DNA from 2 places in the Solibacillus sp. FSL R5-0449 genome. Region 1 is predicted to be linked to the other one. Evidence: predicted binding sites of a transcription regulator. Region 1 holds the regulator's gene; the other holds the start of a gene.

Region 1 (10,919 bases):
TGAATGCATATAAGGGCGGTAAGAAAATAAGGCCTAATGCTCCACCGATAAATAAAAATGCTACTTGAATTATTTTCTTCAACATTTTTTTCACCTCCTACTAATAATTATACATCTAAAGTTTCATTCATGCGAAGCCCAGGTACCAAAAGCAAGGGCAAATAATCAACAAAATGTAACTAAATTCCAATATTAGTGTTTTACCCGATTTTTTTAAAGTATTCTCTATTTTTTAGTTAGATTTACGCGATATTAATTCAAATATGACGTACTTCACTCTAAATCCCCACAACCTGTAGTTTAATAAAATTAATGTATATATTATTTGACTATAATAGTAAATTTCAACTTAGAAGAGGAGAATTCGGTTTGAATAATACAAAAGAAGTAAAAATTTCTACTGCTGACCCGTCTGCAATTGGTTTATTCGGTTTGGCGATTGTAACATTTGTAGCTTCCACTCAAAAATTAGGCTGGACAGAAGGCTTAGGTTTGGTTATTCCTTGGGCAATATTTTTAGGCGGTATTGCACAATTTTACGCATCGGTCTTAGACTCAAAGCATAATAATACATTTGGTACGACGGCATTTGGCGCATATGGCTTGTTTTGGATGGGTGTAGGTATGAGCTGGTTCGTTCAGGCCGGTGTATTTGGTGCAACATTGCAGGCATCTGCTGATACAACTCAGCTCGGTGTTGTGTATTTAGGTTATTTAATCTTTACCCTATTTATGACGATTGGTGCAGCTGAAACAAATAAAGTTCTATTCGCCATCTTTGTAATGATCGACTTCCTATTTATCGGTCTGGCATTGAGCTCATTTGGAATTATGGAGCACGGCATGCATTTACTTGCTGCCTACTCAGAGTTAATCATTGCTCTTTTATCATTTTACGGTGCGGGAGCCAATGTACTGAACAAGCATTTCGGCTTTAACTTCCTGCCGATCGGCAAACCTTTTGGCATTTTCACAAGAGAAGCATTTTTAAAGAAAGAAAAAGCGGTAAAAGCATAACTGTAAAAAGGCATGAAAAGTATTTTCACTTTTCATGCCTTTTTTTGAATGGTTTACTAAAAACATATTCCCTATAAATTCTGGAAAGATTCCCGCAGTGCATCACTGATTGTTTCGACACCAACAACTTGGATGTCCGGCGGGAATTCCCAGCCCCCAATATTGGAAGCTGGAATAAAGGCGCGTTTAAATCCTAGCTTTGCCGCTTCCTGTACACGCTGTTCAATTCTTGAAACACGGCGTACTTCACCAGTTAACCCGACTTCCCCGATAAAGCAGTCTGTCGGACGTACTGTCTGGTCTTTAAAGCTTGAAACAATACTTGTTAATACAGCTAAATCAATCGCCGGCTCATCCAGCTTTACGCCACCGGCAACTTTAATATATGCATCCTGTGCCTGAAGCATCATGCCCATCCGTTTTTCCAATACCGCCATTAATAGCTGTACGCGGTTTTGATCGACCCCTGTTGCCATACGCTTCGGATAATTGAAACTTGTTGGTGTAACAAGAGACTGTATTTCCACCAGGATTGGACGTGTCCCTTCCATCGATGCAACGATCGTTGAGCCGGGAGCACCTTGCGATCGTTCCTGTAAAAACAGTTCGGATGGATTCAATACTTCTTTTAGCCCCCCGTGAAGCATTTCAAAAATCGCAATTTCATTTGTAGATCCAAAACGGTTTTTCTGACTGCGTAAAATCCGGTGGTTATGATGGCGTTCCCCTTCAAAGTAAAGCACCGTATCTACCATATGTTCCAAAATACGCGGACCGGCAATCTGACCTTCTTTTGTAACGTGACCAACAAGGAAAATTGCGATGTTTTTTGTTTTTGCAATACGCATCAGTTCCGCTGTACATTCACGTACTTGCGAAACACTGCCCGGTGCGCTTGTCACTTCCGGATGATGAACCGTTTGAATCGAATCGACAATGACAAATTTCGGTTGTACTTCATCAATTGTTTGATTTAAAAACTCCAGATTCGTTTCCGAGTAAATATAAAGCTCCGGCGTATGTACCCCTAGACGTTCAGCCCGCAGCTTCGTCTGACGTACGGATTCTTCACCCGAGATATATAAAACACGTTTTCCCTGATTGGAAAGAAGCGCCGATACTTGCAGTAATAAAGTCGATTTCCCAATACCCGGGTCGCCGCCTATTAGTACTAGGGAGCCTGGTACAATACCGCCCCCAAGTACGCGGTTGAACTCATTCATTTCTGTAGCGATACGTGTTTCTTCCTGTACTTCCACATGAATAATCGGTGTTGCCTTTGTCGCCGTTGTAGAATGCTGGAACGCACCACGCGGCCCTTTTGTGATGACTTCGACTTCTTCATTCATCGTATTCCATTCACCACAGCCAGGACAGCGCCCCATCCATTTTGCCGCTTCATAGCCACAGCTGCTGCACATAAATTTAGACTTCTTTTTTGCCATTTTGCTAGCTCCTTCGAATGTTTGTTCCTATAATTGTACACGAAACAATATCGAATACCCACTAATCTGCAGCAAACTTCTTTTTCGGTTAGCGTTTTGCATGAAAAGTTATTGTGGTAAAGCCCGTTTCAGCATTGCTACAAATTGTGCACGAGTGACAGGAGCGTTAGGCTTGTAATTGCCTCGATCTCCACCAACGATATTACGATCTGCCAAAGCACTAATGTAGCCCGCTGCCCAATAATCCGGTTTTACATCTTGGAATGTAGCAGTCCCCTTCGCTTCTATTCCCATAGTTAAACTTAAAATTTTTGCAAATTGGCCACGTGTTAACGTATCTTCCGGATTGAAATATCCATCTGAACCATGAATTACATTCGCACGCTGCAGCTTTGTAATTGCGGCCGCATTCGGATGCTTCGCAGATACATCTTTAAACGTCACAGCCGGTACTACCGGTTCGAGTGCATATACTTTTGCAAGCAATGCCGCAACATGTTTACGTTTCATTGGCTCATTTGGACGGAATGTACTATCCGGATAGCCTGAAACAATACCTTTTTGGACAAATTCAATAATTGTCTCTTCAGCCCAGTTGCCTTTAATATCTTTCAATGTTACCGGTTTTGCCGGAATCGGCTGTTCTTCTTCAGGTAATGTTGGTAAAACTGGTACTTGCGGCTGTTCTGGTGTTGGTGTTGGTTCTGTCGGTTTCTCTCCGTTTTTAGAAAAGTAAATTTTAAACGGCTGTTTATTGACACTTCCCCAATTTGTAAAAGGTTTTTTCAGTTCATAATCAGCATATGCAATCAATTCCGATTGTTCCGGATGTGATTGTCGGCCTAAAATAACATTCTCTCCTCTTACATCAATCATATTCAGCTCATTATATGAAAAGGCATCTTCTTCAATATGCGCATTATTCGCAAACAGTGTAATCCCGCCTATCTTGTTACCGTAAAAAGCATGAGACTCAACTTTTGTCACCGTTTCTCCCAGAACTAAATTTTCAAGAAGGTTAAATCTAAAAGCGTTATCTTCAATTGTTTGCAAGCGCTTTGGTAAAGATAATTCGCTAATCCGATTTTCAGAAAAGGCGTCGCTTGGAATCACTTTAATATCACCTTTTATATGCACGGTGTTCAGTCGATTTCTATTAAAGGCATACTCACCCAGCTCTTTAACTGTTGAAGGAATTGTCAATTCATACAGCTGATTGTTGGCAAACGCATATGGTTCAATCGCTGTTACTGATTTTGGAATCGTTAATGCCTTTATTTCATTTTCAAAAAAAGCTTTTTCCGAAATTTTTGTTAGGCTGTCCGGGATGGATACAGCAGAGATTCTGTTTAACATAAATGCCCCTTCCCCAATTGTCTTCAGGGATTTCGGTAAAGTTAATGTGCCCTTTATACTGTTATAGTAAAATGCATATTTCCCGATGCTTTGCAGCGAAGCGGGTAACTTCAGTTCTATTCCATTCTCTCTGCCGGTAAAAGTATAAAACGCATAGTCATCAATTTTTCTGATGGAATCCGGTAATATGACTGTACGGACTGGAGAAACCATATCGGTCGTATTGAACCGGTTCTCCTCTGAAAATGCCGCAAAGCCAATTTCGGTTACAGGTAAACCATCAATTTTAGCAGGAACGGTTATCGTTGTCTTCGATGTCTGACGTTTGTAGTCTGTAATACGTATTTCAGATTTACCGTTATTTTTGAATACTTGATAATAAAAATCTCCTGAGGTTTTTGCAATTTGATCTGTAAACTGAGACGGAAATACAACTTTTTTAAATTGACCGATACGAAGCTCTATTTTTTCAACCGATTTGGGAATAGTCAATGTTGTATTTGCTAATTGTTCATTTTCACTAAATGCATGATGTCCGATTTCCTTTAACCCTTCAGGTAAAATCACGTGTTGTAAATCTTGCCAGTAAAATGCACGCTGACCAATTCGCTTTAAACTTTTCGGTAACGTGACCTGCTTTATATAAGTTGGTTTTATGTCTGTATCTGCATAATCTGTACGCTGAATATAAAATGCCTCATCCGCAATTTCTGTTACAGGCAGCCCTTCGATTGTCTCCGGGATATTCAATATTTCAGGACAGTCGCTTTTACAGCCTAAAATATGTATTTCCTTACCTGCAACAATTTCATACCTCAGCTGATCTGTAGTACTACCCTTAATGCTTGTTGGTGCAACGAAAATGGTCATCAACGCAACCGCTAAGAATACCCCTATTAATTTCTTCATTTCAGTCACCCTTCCTTATTTGGAGAAATTTAAATTCCTGTACTGACGGATTATTTTAAAAAAAGTTTCATTTCCCCAACAATTTTTTCAAAAAAAGACGAAGCAGGAAATATCCAGCTTCGTCTGTTTAACATTAATTTGTTGCTACTTTTTCTTGTGTACGTACAACAAACTCGTCATCTGCATAATCAAGCACGACTGTTTGCGTCTTATCCAATGTACCTTTTAACAGCTCTTCGGATAAGCGGTCTTCCACATGTTTTTGTAATGCACGACGTAATGGACGCGCACCATACTGTGGATCATAGCCTTCTTCAGAAATTTTCTCAAGCGCTGCATCTGTAAGCTGCAGTTCGATATCCTGCTCTTTCAGGCGATTCGTTAAAGAGTTCGCCATTAAGGATACGATTTCTTTTAAGTGATCCTTTTCTAATGAATGGAACACAATCATTTCATCAATACGGTTTAAGAACTCTGGGCGGAACGCTTTTTTCAGTTCTTCCAGCATTGTGCTCTTCATGTCTTTATCTTTCGATGCATTTACACCAGCACCGAATCCAACGTGTTTGCGGTATTTCAGGGCATCTGCCCCAACATTCGATGTCATAATGACAACTGTATTGCGGAAATCGACAACACGACCTTTAGAGTCCGTTAAGCGTCCGTCTTCCAACACTTGCAGTAAAATGTTGAACACATCCGGATGTGCTTTTTCGATTTCATCCAACAGTACAACCGAATATGGTTTGCGGCGGACTTTTTCTGTTAATTGGCCACCATCGTCAAATCCTACATAACCTGGAGGTGAACCGACTAAACGTGAAGTCGAATGTTTCTCCATGTACTCGGACATATCTACACGGATCATCGCATCTTCATCACCGAACATTACTTCAGCAAGTGCTCGTGCCAATTCTGTTTTACCGACACCTGTAGGACCAAGGAAAATAAATGAACCAATTGGACGTTTCGGGTCTTTTAAGCCTGCACGGGCACGGCGGATTGCACGGGAAATCGCTTCTACTGCTTCACCTTGACCAACTACGCGTTTGTGTAATTCTTCTTCAAGGTTTAATAACTTCGCAGATTCTGCCTGAGCGATTTTTGAAACTGGAATTCCCGTCCACATCGCTACAACTTGCGCGATGTCGTCTACATATACTGTAGACTCTTCTTTGCCTTGCTTTTCTTTCCACTCTTTTTTCAGCTGTTCAAGCTCTTGTTTCAGCTTCTGCTCTGTATCACGCAATGCAGCAGCTTTTTCAAACTCCTGACCTGAAACGGCAGCATTCTTTTCAGATCGAATGCCTTCCAACTTATCTTCCAGCTCTTTTAGATTAGGTGGAACAGTGTAAGAGCGTAAGCGCACTTTTGAACCAGCCTCATCAATTAAATCAATTGCCTTATCTGGTAAGAAACGATCTGAAATGTAGCGATCCGATAATTTCGCAGCCGCTTCTACCGCTTCATCCGAAATTTTCACACGGTGATGTGCTTCATAGCGGTCACGTAAACCGTTAATAATTTGGATTGTTTCTTCAACAGATGGCTCATCAACTTGGATTGGTTGGAAACGACGCTCTAATGCGGCGTCTTTTTCGATATATTTGCGGTACTCATCCAATGTTGTCGCACCGATACATTGCAGTTCGCCACGTGCCAATGATGGTTTTAAAATATTCGATGCATCAATTGCACCTTCCGCGCCACCTGCACCGATCAATGTATGAAGCTCATCGATAAATAGAATAATATTGCCTGCCTGGCGAATTTCATCCATCACTTTTTTCAGACGGTCTTCAAATTCCCCACGATATTTCGTACCAGCTACAACTGTACCCATATCAAGCGTCATTACACGTTTATCGCGAAGTGTTTCCGGTACTTCATTATTGATGATTTGTTGTGCCAAGCCTTCTGCAATAGCCGTTTTACCTACACCAGGTTCCCCGATCAGTACCGGGTTGTTTTTTGTACGGCGTGACAGTACTTCAACAACACGTGTAATTTCTTTTGAGCGGCCGATAACCGGGTCAAGTGAACCTTCACGTGCTACCGCTGTTAAATCGCGGGCTAAACTATCAAGAGTTGGTGTATTCACTGTTTGCGTCATGCTTGAATTACCGCTATTATTTGAGTCGTTATTGCCTAATAACAGTAAAACTTGTTGGCGTGCTTTATTGATGCTTACACCAGTATTGGCCAATACGCGGGCAGCAACCCCTTCACCTTCACGAATTAAAGCTAATAAAATATGCTCTGTTCCAACATATGCATGCCCTAATTTACGCGATTCATCCAATGAAAGCTCGATTACCTTTTTAGCACGTGGTGTGTAATGTACGATAGGTCCTACATCTTCAGTTCCTTTTCCAACGAGTTCTTCAATGCCATTTTCAATCATTTGCGGGCTAATATTAATTGCTTCCAATGCTTTAGCGGCAATTCCGCCACCTTCACGAATTAAGCCAAGTAAAATATGTTCAGTTCCGATTTCTTTATGCTTAAGACGAATTGCCTCTTCTTGAGCAAGTTGTAATACCTTTTGAGCACGTTGTGTGAATCGATTAAACATCATAGAAAATCCTCTCCTTTTTCCCCATTGTTTGTAGCTTCATCTTGCTCGTTTAGCTTTTCTTGCAACAGCTTCGCACGATACATGTCGCGCTCAGCCGGTTGTAACGTAGTACCAATATATTGCTGAATGAGTCCAGGTTGCATAATAAGCATGCACTCATTTAGTTTACGCTGGGAAATTGTTTCTAATAATCCTAAACTTACCCCAAGACGCACATTTGATAAACAGCTTGCGGCTTCTTCACTCGTTAAAATTTTTGCATACTTCAAAGTACCGAGTGAGCGGCTTAGGCGGTCTTCCAACACGGAAGGGGCACGCATCAGCAAATTTTTGCGGGCAAGTTCTTCTTTTTTGATTACTTGCTCGACAACATCCTGAAGCTCCTGCAAAATCATTTCTTCTGATTTACCTAAAGTAATCTGGTTTGATATTTGATAAATATTTCCTAAATTTTCACTGCCTTCTCCATATATACCCCGCACTACCATTCCTAATCTTGTCATCATCTGAATTAACGGATTCATCTGCTTCATCATTGTGAGTGCCGGTAAATGGAGCATGACAGAAGCTCGAAGTCCTGTTCCGACATTTGTTGGGCAACTTGTCAAATAACCATAGCGGTCTTCATATGCATACGTAATTGACTTACTTAAGAAGCGGTCAATATTACGAGCCTTATCAAATGCTTCTTTTAAGTTCATGCCTTGCATAAGACTCTGGATGCGAATATGATCCTCTTCATTTACTAATATGCTAATGGATTCATCTTTTGTTAAAAAAAATGATCCAATTTTTTTTCTTCGTGCCAAATTCGGGCTGATTAAATGTTTTTCCACTAATATTTGGCGCTGTAAAACCGGCATATCTTTTATTTGGAAATAGGAAAACTGATATGGATTGTTATCCGAAGATAATAATGACTGCATCATTTTTTCTTCAATCAGTTGTGCTTCCTGTTCTGTAAAACTAATCGGAAATCGAGTATTGGCAATATTACGAGCAAGCCGAATGCGCGTGCTAATGACGATATCTGAATCGCTTTCGTGCTGCATCCAGCTGGGACTGGCATTCGTTAAAAAATGCTCGATGTTCATGCGTTCCCCTCACCTTCCTGTTTTATTTTACTTTCCAATTCCCTTACCTCATCACGTATGGAAGCTGCATCTTCAAAACGCTCTTCCGCAATAGCTTGCTGCAGTGATGATCGGAGCTCTTGGATTTGTTGTTCTACTTTTTCTTTTGAAGGCCCTTCTTCCACATACCCTACATGCTGAGTACCTGCCTGAAGTCGTTCAAGTAGCTGTGGTAATTGCTCGCTAAATGTTTCGTAACATTGGCCGCATCCAAATTTACCTTGCTTTAAAAACTGCCGGTACGTAAACCCGCAGGAAGGGCAGGATTTTGGGCTGTTTGTATTCGTTGTCGTACTTTCTTTTTTTGCATTCACAGGTACAAAATTGAACCAATTTGAAATAAGCTGCTGAAGAGATGCTGGCTCTTCATTTACATCAAATTGAAATGGATGAAATTGAGTAGCACATACTTCACAGTAGTGACGTTCTACTTTTTGCCCATTGTGAACTTGAGTAACGGTAACATTGGCATGACGCTGTTTACAATGCTCACATATCATAATAATCCACCTCTACTTTTCAAAAGAAATCGTTTGTAGCATCGCATGCATAATACGTGCTCTTAGCTGATCACGCAGCGGTAAAGCTACCTGTAATGTGACCCGATCTAAAGCGGCTTTCATGATGCTTCCTTCTCGCTCTGTAATAATATCCTCTTCCAATAACCGGAAAATAATACGTTCAGCATTAGTCTGAGCAATGGCATTACCTATTTGTGTTTCCATTTCGTCCAGTAAATTTTTCTTAGAGTGGATTGTTACACGCAAAATCCGAATATAACCGCCACCACCCCGCTTACTCTCTACATAGTAGCCATGCTCGGTCGTGAAACGTGTATTGATAACGTAATTGATTTGAGAAGGAGCGCAGGCAAATTGCTTAGCTAATTCGTTACGCTTTATTTCAATAAGTCCCTGTCCCTCTAATTCAATAACTTCCTTCAAATACCCTTCAATTATGTCAGATATATTCCTCATGCTGTCTCTCACCTCTCATCAACTGACTTTGACTATCTTTGACTTAAATATACAACATTTATTTTTTGTAATGCAACTAATCACTCTTGTTTTAGGTTTCCCTATTTTTACATTAATAAATCCCTATTTATGTAAAAAAAGCGATAAGGTGTTTTTAAACAAACCTTACCGCTTTTATGAACTTTGCCAGAATGAGGATAAATTATACCCAGCGTCCGACAATTGGATAATTCCAGTGCTGATCAGATAATGCTTTTACAATACCGATAATCGGTGCAATCCAGAAGATGACCAAAAATACTAACAGGAATGGTAAACCAATTAAAACTACAGAAAGAACTCCTGCAATCGCTATTAAAATTCCGAATACAATCTGGAAAAGCAATGCCTGGATTGCTGTACGTTTTACTTCATCTTCAGAACTTATTAAGAAAAACAGAATCGGTACTAGGAATGGTGCAAAGAATGCACTGGCATGTATGATGATTTTCGACCATTTAGATTCCATTTGATATCAACCTCACTTTAGTTTATTAGCTTATTTACGGATAATATTCATAAAAGTTTCATAGAGAGGACAAAAATCCCGAATTTTATTTCGAGATTTTTAAATAACGTCGATATTTAATCAGTATGGGCCTCTATCCTTCGGGTTGTCGCCTTCCTGAGGAAATAAAAAGTAGGAAATAACCGCGGTTAGGATTGTTGCTCCGATAACTATTAATATGCGGTCACGACTGCCTACTTCTGCGTAATTATTAACCAGCATAATATACGATGCAATCGCCACCCCTAGGGACAAAGGTAAAACAAATTTCAAACGCCCTTTATGAAACTTCATCTTTACAACGCCTTTCACTATTTACTGCATCTATTTTAATAGTTATTATCTTACCTTAAATACAAATTACTGTAAATTTTAATTCTTTATAGAAATATTACTGATACTAACCGATATAAACAGTAAAATAGTATTATTTAATAAATATACGAAACGAGGAAGAACATGGGTATTCTGTTTTCAAGAGCAACAAAAGTTTCAAATAAGCCATTTTTTGATATAGCTGAGTACAGTCAGCAAGTAAATTTGGATGTTTCAAACTATCCTAACTTACATAAACAGCTTCAATTACTAAAATTAACGAAAGAGGATTTAGCCGTGATTAAACAGCTGGAGCCTTTTGCACAACAGGTAGTTCCGGTTATGGTGGAAAAGTTTTACGGTGCAATTAGCTTAAGTCCTGAACTCGTAGATATTATAGGAAGCTCAGCTCGAATGGAGCGACTTAAAGGTACTTTAACAAAGCATTTAGAAGCGATGTTCAACTGTAATATCGATTCTAAATACATAGAGGAACGACAAACGATTGCGCATGTCCATGTCAAAATCGGATTGCAATCAAAGTGGTATATTGCATCATTCCAATCGCTAATGACAACGTTTATCGACTTTATCAGTAAAATTGAAATGTCGAATGGAGAAATGGCTAAAGCTATAGATGCC
Region 2 (10,919 bases), 570 kb from region 1:
TCTTCCCTTCGACCAATTCCCCATTGATAAAATGTGTTAATTTTTTTACCGAAACTGCTTCTGTCATTATGAAGATCCCCCTTATTTAATACTGTTCACTGCTTCAATCACTGTATTGGCAATCAGGTCCTTTTCCTCCAAAGAAATTGAAAGCGGCGGTGACAGTGTTAATACGTTATTGAAGTTTGCAACCGTTACACCGTTTTTCCCGATAATGACGCCTTTTTTCTTGCAGTAGGCAATCACTGCATTGACGCGCTCAACATCGAGCGGTGCTTTCGTTTCCTTATTTTCAACAAGCTCAATCCCGATCAGTAACCCTTTACCGCGGATATCGCCTACATAAGGATGATCCTCGAGATTTTCTTTCAATGTGCGCTTCAGCGATTCTCCGAGTACAACGGATTGCTCGAATAAATTTTCGCGCTCCATAATTTCAATGTTTTTCAGTGCGACCGCACAAGCGACGGGTGAACCGCCAAATGTATTAATATGACGGAAAAATTCATATTCCCCATTTGCGACAAACTGCTCGTAAATTTCACGGCGGATCGCAGTTGCTGATAACGGCATGTAAGCACTTGTTAACCCTTTAGCCATCGTCACAACATCCGGCTTAATGCCGTAGTTCTGGAATCCGAACGCTTTACCTGTACGTCCGAAACCATTGATTACTTCGTCAACAATCAGCAGCGCTCCGTGTTTTTCGCACACTTCCTTTACGCCTTTCAAGTAATCTTCATTCGGCATGATGACACCGCCACCTGTAATGATCGGCTCCATAATGACCGCGGCGATCGTTTCAGACATTTCCCAAGTCATTACTTGGTCGATATTTTTCACACTAGGCAATGTCATAGCATCACCATTTACCGCTTCTTCCGGATTGCGGTACTGATCAGGTGGTGCTACATGTAAAAAGCCGGGTGCAAGCGGCTCGTATTTATATTTACGCTGCGCTTGGCCTGTTGCTGCCAATGCGCCCATTGAACTTCCATGATAAGCACGGTAGCGGGAAATGATTTTATAGCGGTTCGTATCACCTTTTTGCTGATGATATTGTCTTGCCACTTTAAACGCCACTTCATTTGCTTCCGATCCGCTGTTCGAATAGAAGACAACATATTCATCACCAAGCAGCTCACTGATTTTCTGGCTCAGTAAAATCGCCGGTGTGTGTCCGTTCGTTAGCGGTGTATAAGAATTTTTAAGCATTTGCTCGTAAGCTGTGTCGGCAATCTCCTTACGACCATAACCAATATTTGTACACCAAAGCCCTGCCATTGCATCTAAATATTTATTGCCATCGATGTCTGTCAGCCAAGCCCCTTCCGCTCGCTCAACGATAAATGTTGCTTCCGGGTTATAAGGCTTCATCGAGTGCCATACATGTTTTTCGTCATCTGCTTTCCAGTTATACTCTACATATTGGCTCATGCATTTCCCTCCTACATTCCTAAACTCTGTTTCTATTTTCGCTTATTGGAAGAATAAGGGCATTATACATAGTGTCAAATGGATGTTGAACTCGATTTCACATTAAGGCCAAAGAGCTTACTAGACCACGCCTCCTAAACCTTCACACCCTCATAATAATTATGCTTCGTCATAAGCAGCATAATCTCCAGGCAGAGGCGGTTTTCGTACTTCATAAAATCATTGCCGATGATCTGCTCCACCTTTTCCAGGCGGTGATAAAGGGTTTGGCGGACGATGAACAGTTTTTCGGCGGTTTCCTTTTTCAGTCCGTTACACTGAAAATACACATCGAGTGTTTGGATCAGATTTGCATTGTGCTTGCAGTCATACTGGCTGAGCTTTTCGATTTTTTCCTTCGCCGCCTGCATGAGACTGTTGTTGTTTTGCAGCACTTTCACCATATGGTACAGCACCAGTTCATCGTAAAAATACGAAAGCTCCATATGTTTCATCCGAATCTGCAATGTTTCCTGTGCAGTTTGATAGCTTTCCTTCAATTCATTGTAATGCGAAACATATTTCCCAACAGCGATCAGCATGTCCTGTTTATTTTGCTGGATCACCTCATTCATCACACGGTTCATCCGCTCTTTATACGTAGCTCCCTGCGCCAGGTCATTGACGATGAAAATCAAATATTGGGACTGCTCGACAATAAATGTGTAAAACCCTTCCTTCTGCAGCGCCTGACGAAGATTGATTTTATAGTTCGTTAAATCTTTTTTCGCATTTTTCCTTCTCAGCTGATGAATCATAACCATCCAGCCATTATGCTTCAACTTCTGGTCGATCTCTTCGATAAAATAAAGCAGCTCGTCATCGCTGTTTTCACCTTCAAGCCACTTCTCGAAAAATTTTCGGTTCTCGCTCTCCAATTTTTCTTCAATATATAAATCTCTTAAAATAAATTGCGAAAGCGTAACAACAGTACGGTCCAAAATAAGCAAATCCAACTCCGTCATTTCTCTTTTTTCCGAGTAGATATAAACCGTGCCGTACAACTGATCAAATAAATTCACTTCAATACTTGCTTTATGTTTACTACTTAAACGGTCGATGTACTTTTTGCAATTTTCAATCTTTTTATCCGGGATTGCGAGACTTGCTCCTCTTTTCACATCAAAATAAATATCCACATTCAAATACTTTTGCATATACTGCAAAATCTTTACTTTATCATTTACTTTCAAAACATAGTTGTTAATTTTCTGGGAATAATCTTCGAGCTGCCTTAAAATATCGTATTGCTGATGAATGATTGCTGTATGCAAATCTTGCGTAATGCCGACAAACGGGACAATCTCCTGAAAAACGATGAGCGGGAAATCCAGTTCATCTGCCAGATTCATAACCCTTTCCGGAACGGTTTGAATATACATCCCCAGCTCGATACAAAGCCCGGCTACATGCAAATCGCTAAGTTGCTTCACAAAATTCAAAAAGCCTTGTTCATTATCTTTTAAAGTGACGCCTGTCGTCAGAATGAGCTCATTTCCTCTAATAAGCTGCTTCACATCGGTTACTTCCAATATATGAATCCATTTAATCGCATGATTTAAGCCGGTTTGACCTGCAACGACCTTCGCTGATTCAAAGTACTTTCGATTTAGAACTTCTTTTACGGTTAACATAAGCAGCCCCCCTATCATTAACAATTCGTCCATACAATTATTGTAACATTTTACATTAAGTATATATTAATTTGTTATATGCTAGTGCTAATGTTTATATATTATTGAATTTAAGGGGGACTTTTATGTTAAAAACAAATCGCGAACGACTTCAAAATATGATTGATTTATTCAGCCAATTTGGGGCAACAGAAAATAACGGTGTCACACGTTTAAGCCTATCTCCCGAAGATATTCTCGCGCGCAACAAATTCAAGGAAATTTGCGAACAGCTCGGTATGACCGTAACGGTTGATGATATGGGCACAATGTATGCAACACTTCCTTCCAACTCCGATAATTTACCGATTGTCATCGGCTCACATTTGGATTCAGTGATTAAAGGCGGACGCTTCGATGGCGTGCTAGGTGTTTTAACTGCACTGGAAGCCGTCCAAACGATTATCGATAAAAAACTCGAACTGAATCATCCTATCACGATTGTAAACTTCACAAATGAAGAAGGTGCACGTTTCGAACCTTCACTAATGGCTTCAGGTGTTCTTTCTGGAAAATTCGAAAAGGAAAAGATGCTCGCTTCAACTGACCCTAAAGGCGTAACATTTGAACAAGCCCTGAAAGAAAGCGGCTATGAAGGCGACGTTTCAAACCGTCTGACAGAGGCACATGCCTACTTGGAGCTTCATATTGAACAAGGTCCCGTGCTGGAATATTATAAAAAAGAGATCGGTGTCGTGGAAGGCGTTCTTGGCATGGTATGCTATGATATTACGTTAACCGGCGAATCGAACCATGCGGGCACTACCCCTATTTCCATGCGTAAAGACAGCATGTTTGCTGCGATGCAAATCATTTCAATTCTGCAAAATAAACTAAAACAGCTTCCTGAAGATCTTGTCTATACAATCGGGCGCATCAATGCCTACCCGAATATTCATACAGTCATCCCAAGTAGTGTTACCTTCTCGCTGGAATCCCGCCACCAGGACCCGGCAGTCATTCAGCAAGTGGAGCAAATTATTTTTGACCTGCCAAAAGAAATCGAAAACTGCGAGTTGAGCTATGAAAAACTATGGAGCCGTGATACGGTGTATTTCGCACCGGAAGTTGTTCATGCTGTTGCAGCAAGCACAGATGAACTAGGCTACTCACGCCATCATATGTTCAGCGGTGCCGGCCACGATGCACAATTTATTGCACAGTACATTCCTTCTACGATGATTTTCGTTCCAAGTGCGAAAGGCTATAGTCACCGCGAAGATGAATATACTTCCTACGAAGAATGTTCAAATGGTGCGGATGTCCTTCTGAATGCGGTATTGAAAGTAGCTGAATCTTCGGTGTCACCCGTAAAGTCTGCTAGTGTAAACTAATGGTTTTATGATGAAATTAATAGAATTGCCCTCCTCTTCTTATTAGGTGAACATACTATATATGGAACCTACTAGAAGGAGGTGGGATGATGAGACGTCCTGCAATGGGGTTCTGCTTTCCTGGTTACCGTTACTGCGGTCCGGGATGCACTGGACCTGGTGCACCAACGAATGAAGTAGATAATTGCTGTCTGAACCATGATGCTTGCTATGCAAGTGGATATGATAAACGATATTGTGACGCAATTTTCCAGCAATGTTTAAATCAATACAAAAACCCCTCAACGAAAATGGGGAGGGACGCAAATTTATTTTCTAGAGCAATTCGGTTAAAGGACTTTCTAATATAAACTAAAACACAGGCATGAATTCCTTTTCAAAAGGTTTCATGCCTGTGTTTTCAATTAATTAATCAATCTTCTGACCTGTAATTTCCTCTAACTTACCGTTTTCTTTAATTTTTGCTAAGCCTTCATTTAAGCGGTCTAATAATTCTTTGTTCCCTTTTTTCACCATGAAGCCGTAATATTCTTTTTCGAACTGATCCGATTCGATCGCTTTTAGTCCTGAATTCGGATTGTTCTTTAAGTATTCGATTACAACGGCATTATCGCCGATCGCTGCTGCTGTTGCACCATTGATTACTTCCTGGAATGCAACTGGCTGGTTTTCATAAGCTAAAATTTTTGAGCTTGATTTTCCTTGCAGATTTTGTGCGGCAATATGGCCGGTTGTATTAATTTGAACCGAGATTTTTTGATCTTTTAACTCATCCAATGTTTCGATTGGTGAATCTTCTTTTACAACGATCATCAATGACGCTTCATAATATGGATCTGTGAAGTCATACGTTTCTTTACGCTCTTCTGTAATTGTGATGCCTGATGCACCTAAGTCCAGTTCACCGTTCGTAATTTGTTGGAATACCGGCTCCCAACCGACATTTCGGAATTCGACTTCCGAACCGATTTCTTCACCGATTGCGTTCATAATATCCACATCGATTCCGACAATCTCACCTTTGTCATTCATTGATTCAAATGGTGCAAATGTTGCTTCTGTTCCGACTAGCAGCTTTTTACCGCCACCTTCTCCGGCTGTTGCACTTCCTGATGTTTCATCATCTGATGTTCCGCATGCGGCTAAAATGATCGTTAATGTCATGAGCAGCATTGTTATTAAAAATTTCTTCGTCTTGAACATTATAAAACCCCCTCTATTTTTGTTAAGATTATACATTTTTTAGTAAAGCCACACAATACGAAATTCTAAATCTTCTGATAGTTTACGTTATAAAGATTCACCAAGGAGTCGCCTCCCCTGCATTCCAACCATCTGTGCTCTCTACTAAATATAAAAAACTACCTTCTACTATTCATCATAATAGAAGATAGTTCCCACTGCTTTTATAGAACTTTTCCTAAAAAGGCTTTTGTACGTTCGTTTTGCGGGTTGCCGAATACTTCATCCGGGTGGCCTTGCTCTACGATATAGCCGCCATCCATAAACAGTACACGGTCGCCGACTTCACGTGCGAAGCCCATTTCATGTGTGACGACAACCATTGTCATCCCTTCTTTTGCAAGGTTCTTCATTACTTCCAGAACCTCTTTCACCATTTCCGGGTCAAGGGCTGACGTCGGTTCGTCAAACAGCATCACTTTCGGCTTCATCGCCAACGCACGGGCAATCGCTACACGCTGCTGCTGACCGCCTGATAACTGCTGCGGATAGTTATATGCCTTTTCACGCAAACCGACCTTGTCCAATAGCTCCAGTGCCAGTTTTTCGGCATCCGCCTTGTTCAGCTGGCGAATTTGCATTGGCGCCATCGTAATATTATCGATGACCGACATATGCGGGAATAGGTTGAACTGCTGGAACACCATTCCTACTTCTGTACGGATCTCGTTAATATTTGTTTTCGGATCATTTATTTTAGTACCTTCTATATAGATTGCCCCATCCGTTACTTCTTCCAGCAAATTCATGCAGCGAAGAAACGTTGATTTCCCAGAACCAGATGGCCCGATGACACAAACTACCTCTTTTTCATGTACTTCATAATCGATCCCTTTTAACACTTCGAGCTTGCCAAAATGCTTGTGTAAGTTTTCTACTTTAATCATTTACGCGCGCTCCTTTTTCTTACGTGGGTTGTAATTGATATCCACTCGTCTTTCGATAAATGCAATGAGCTTCGTTACAGCATACGTCAATACAAGGTATAGGAACGCCGCGAATAAATACGGCTCCCAGAAACGCTGATACGTTCCGGCTACTACTTTACTTACGTATAAAATTTCGGCTCCGGCGATTACCGTTACAAGTGAAGAATCTTTTAACAGTGCGATAAATTCATTTCCTAAAGGCGGAATCATTCGACGGAACGCCTGCGGTAAAATAACTTTGCGCATCGCCTGGCTTTGCGTTAATCCTAAAGACCTTGCAGCTTCCATTTGCCCTTTGTCGATCGACTGGATCCCTGCACGGAAAATTTCTGCATTATATGCAGCACTGTTTAAAATCAGTCCGACAATACCCGATACCCACCAACCTTGTGATGTTCCGAAAATAGTCGGAATAACCGCTAAGTGAATTAATAATAATTGTACGAGCATTGGCGTACCACGGAATACGTCGACATAGATTTTCGCCGGCCAGTAAATCCACTTTTTTGTTGAAACTTGGCCTAATCCTAAAACTAGACCGAATATGATCCCACCAATATAACCACATGCTGTTAAAACAATAGTCGCCCAAAGTCCTTTTGCATATAGTTCACGGTAGTTCCAGATTATATCCCAACGGAAAAAATCAAAAAAATCCATCTGAAACCCTCCAATAAATTAAAATGTAGCTTATTCGATTTCTGTACCTGTAATTTCAGCTAGCTTGCCATTGTCTTTAATTTTTTGAAGACCTTCATTTAAAATGTCCAATAGCTCTTTGTTGCCCTTTTTCACCATAAAGCCGAAGTAATCTTTTTCGAATGAGTCATCTTCCACTGCTTTTAAGCCTGAATCAGGATTGTTTTCAAGGTAATCTAAAATTACTGCATTATCACCGATTGCGGCATCTGCTGCACCTGTCAGTACTTCTGTTAGAGCAACAGAGAAGTTTTCATAAGCTAAAATCTTCGAGCTTGCAACACCTTGAAGTTCCTGAGCTGCGATATGACCTGTCGTATTGATTTGCACCGCGATTTTTTTGTCTTTAATATCTTCTAACGATGCCACTGTCGAACCTTCTTTTGTCACGATCAATAACGTCGCTTCATAATAAGGATCTGTAAAGTCATAAGTTTGTTTACGCTCATCTGTAATTGTAATCGCTGCTGCACCCATATCCACTTCACCATTTGTTACTTGGCTCATCATTGAGTCCCAGCCTACATTTTTCACTTCTGTCTCGATGCCCATCTCTTCGCCGATCGCTGCTAAAATCTCTGAATCTAATCCAACAACATTGCCTTTATCATCTAAGTATTCGAATGGTGCATATGTAGCTTCCGTACCTGCAACAATTTTCTTATATTCTTTATCACCTGTTGATGAAGATTCGTCTGCTCCACATGCTGTTAAAATCATCGAAGCTGCTGCTAAAGGTGCTGCCCATTTAAATAGTTTTCTAGTACTCATTATGAATATCCTCCTGGATGTAATAGTTTTTTTGTTAATAACATGTTCAATTATATTAATTCCACAATTAATATACAACATTTAATTTTTAAAAAATTGATTATTATTGCAGTATGATGAATTAATATAACAAAATCGACGGTTTATTTGCATATAATTTAATATTTATTCAATCATTTACTATTTCATTATTGTATCCCCCTTCTAAAAAGCCTCACTTTCCATTACATATATTCCCTGTTTTTTATAATATATGTTAATTCTATAAAGAATTTTTACTAAAACAAAAAAGACCGCACAAGAGGAGCTCCTCTCATACAGTCTTGAAATTATTATTTAGTTAGAGAACGAATGAAGGATAAAAAGAACCGGTACAGTGATTCCTTCTATCCTACTAAAACTTCATTCTCTATTGCAAAAAAACCTCAGATGTTTTTTTACAATTGATATTGAAACGTATATTAAAACAGTAAAATGGTGCCCCCTAAAGGACATGATAGTATGGTCTATCTAACTAGTTTTGTAAAAACACAACATTTAATAATGTACTAATTTTCTACATATAATTCAAGTAGGAAATGTACTTTTTTATAAAGAAATTTTGTTTTTTTAAGTGAAGAGCGTTTAAATTAGTTCGGTTTCGGAAACTTATAGTGTAGCGTCAAAAATAAACTGTAGAAAAATGGAAGAGAAAGATTATTTTTACTTCATGCTGATCAATAATCTTTAAAAAAGAAAGCGCCCTCGGAGGGAATCGAACCCCCAGCCTCAGAACCGGAATCTGAAGTGTTATCCATTACACCACGAGGACATATAAATAAGTATATGAGCAACTTTTTTCATTATACAGATGGAACCCCTTATTTTCAACTGTAAAAATCAGAGTTTATATTTGACCATAACTGACTAATACGTGTATGATAGGTTTACAGCTGAAATATTTGTCAATTTCAGCAAAAGTAATCGAATATAAGCTTTAACAAAGGGAGGATTTTTCAATGAACTTAATTCCTACAGTTATTGAACAAACAAACCGCGGCGAACGTGCATATGACATCTATTCACGTTTACTTAAAGACCGCATCATTTTATTAGGTAGTGGGATTGACGATAATGTTGCAAACTCTATCGTAGCACAGCTATTATTTTTAGAAGCTGAAGATCCAGATAAAGACATCTACCTGTACATCAACTCACCAGGTGGCTCGATCACTTCTGGTATGGCGATCTACGATACGATGAACTTCATCAAACCTGATGTTTCAACAATCTGTATCGGTATGGCTGCTTCAATGGGTGCATTCCTGCTTTCTGCTGGTGCAAAAGGCAAGCGTGTTGCATTACCAAACGCTGAAGTAATGATTCACCAACCACTTGGCGGAGCACAAGGTCAAGCAACAGAAATCGAAATCGCTGCGAAACGTATTTTACACTTACGTGAAAAATTAAACCGCATCATGGCTGAAAACAGTGGCCAAGATTACGAAACGTTAGCGCGCGACACAGATCGTGACAACTTCATGTCTGCACAGCAAGCATTAGAGTACGGTCTTATCGACAAAATTTATGAGCGTAACGAATTAAAATAATCGATCCATTCAAGCATACAAGATTCGTCTTGTATGCTTTTTTGTATTCAAAAAATAATATAAGACATAATCCAAAAATGCCATTTTTCTCTCTGGGAGAAAAATGGCATTTTTTCGCTGTGCGTAAAAATTGATTTCCATTCCGGGACGCTTTCCGCGGGCGTGGCCTGAGCCTGTAGTCTCAGGCGTCACGCTATTCCCGCAGGAGTCGCCCTGCATTCCAATCAATTTTCCAAAATATCCGTTTCTTAACAAGGATTTTTTCCTTACCAATGAAATTTTTACTTTTATGCTAGCTCTTTTGTTTTAATCCGCTTTTTCAATTAGAAGTTGTAGTGCGTCGATTGCTTTTTCTTCGTCATGGCCGTCTGCCCATAATGTAACAACTGTGCCTTTAGCAACAGCCAGGCTCATAATGCCCATGATCGACTTTGCATTTACTTTTTTCGTATCCTTTTGTAAAAAGACGTCTGCTTTATAACGATTTGCCTCTTGAACGAACAAAGCGGCCTGTCTTGCTTGTAAGCCCGATTTTAACTTTACTTCTACTTGTTTTTCAATCATGTTGAAATTCTCCCTTTCACAACCGTTCATCGCTTTAAGTTTATCTTAACGAAATTGTCCGAAAAGAACAACAATTGGAAACATCTTTTATGAAATCGTTCCCAATTTTTTCTTTTATACCTTGATGTACTTGCTCCGCACCTTTATGTGAAGTTAAATACTTTCTCCACGACGGAGCGCATCCGCGATTTCATCGATTTTGCGCAGACGATGATTGACGCCTGATTTACTGACAACGCCAGTTGAAACCATTTCACCGAGCTCTTTTAATGTCACGTCCTGATATTCCACACGAAGGCGTGCAATTTCACGCAGTTTTTCCGGCAGCTGATCAAGGCCTACCGCATTATCAATATAGCGGATATTTTCCACTTGCCTCAACGCCGCGCCTATTGTTTTGTTTAAGTTGGCTGTTTCACAGTTTACGATACGGTTTACACTGTTACGCATATCTCTAATGATCCGCACATCCTCAAACTTTAGCATTGCCTGTACAGCACCGACTAAATTCATAAAATCCGAAATTTTTTCGGCTTCTTTTAAATACGTGACAAAACCTTTTTTACGTTCGATTGTTTTCGCATTTAAGTCGTACCGGTTCATCAGCTCAGCCAACGCTTCCCCGTGCTCCTTATATAAAGA

What was found. The regulator CtsR, encoded in region 1, represses protease genes until heat stress. The targets are predictions, from matches to a motif close to ATGGTCAATAAAGGTCAAACA.
Region 2: a site for CtsR is predicted at 9,014-9,034, ahead of clpP (ATP-dependent Clp endopeptidase proteolytic subunit ClpP). Genes of this name have one in related genera too.

Annotation. Positions count from the first base shown of each region.
Region 1 is NZ_CP150239.1:3,474,433-3,485,351, forward strand. Features, by position in the region: gene MKY27_RS17440 (PIN/TRAM domain-containing protein) at 1-85, opposite strand, end outside; gene MKY27_RS17445 (acetate uptake transporter) at 370-1,017, shown strand; gene radA (DNA repair protein RadA) at 1,089-2,462, opposite strand; gene MKY27_RS17455 (leucine-rich repeat protein) at 2,571-4,727, opposite strand; gene MKY27_RS17460 (ATP-dependent Clp protease ATP-binding subunit) at 4,861-7,305, opposite strand; gene MKY27_RS17465 (protein arginine kinase) at 7,302-8,399, opposite strand; gene MKY27_RS17470 (UvrB/UvrC motif-containing protein) at 8,396-8,938, opposite strand; gene MKY27_RS17475 (CtsR family transcriptional regulator) at 8,951-9,415, opposite strand; gene MKY27_RS17480 (DUF4870 domain-containing protein) at 9,618-9,923, opposite strand; gene MKY27_RS17485 (globin-coupled sensor protein) at 10,422-10,919, shown strand, end outside.
Region 2 is NZ_CP150239.1:2,900,618-2,911,536, forward strand. Features, by position in the region: gene MKY27_RS14520 (CoA-acylating methylmalonate-semialdehyde dehydrogenase) at 1-67, opposite strand, end outside; gene MKY27_RS14525 (aspartate aminotransferase family protein) at 82-1,437, opposite strand; gene MKY27_RS14530 (PucR family transcriptional regulator ligand-binding domain-containing protein) at 1,572-3,110, opposite strand; gene MKY27_RS14535 (Zn-dependent hydrolase) at 3,236-4,483, shown strand; gene MKY27_RS14540 (Parvovirus coat protein VP1-like protein) at 4,588-4,833, shown strand; gene MKY27_RS14545 (basic amino acid ABC transporter substrate-binding protein) at 4,892-5,686, opposite strand; gene MKY27_RS14550 (amino acid ABC transporter ATP-binding protein) at 5,890-6,612, opposite strand; gene MKY27_RS14555 (ABC transporter permease subunit) at 6,613-7,314, opposite strand; gene MKY27_RS14560 (basic amino acid ABC transporter substrate-binding protein) at 7,345-8,124, opposite strand; tRNA gene MKY27_RS14565 (tRNA-Arg) at 8,864-8,935, opposite strand; gene clpP (ATP-dependent Clp endopeptidase proteolytic subunit ClpP) at 9,123-9,713, shown strand; gene MKY27_RS14575 (HPr family phosphocarrier protein) at 10,020-10,277, opposite strand; gene whiA (DNA-binding protein WhiA) at 10,431-10,919, opposite strand, start outside.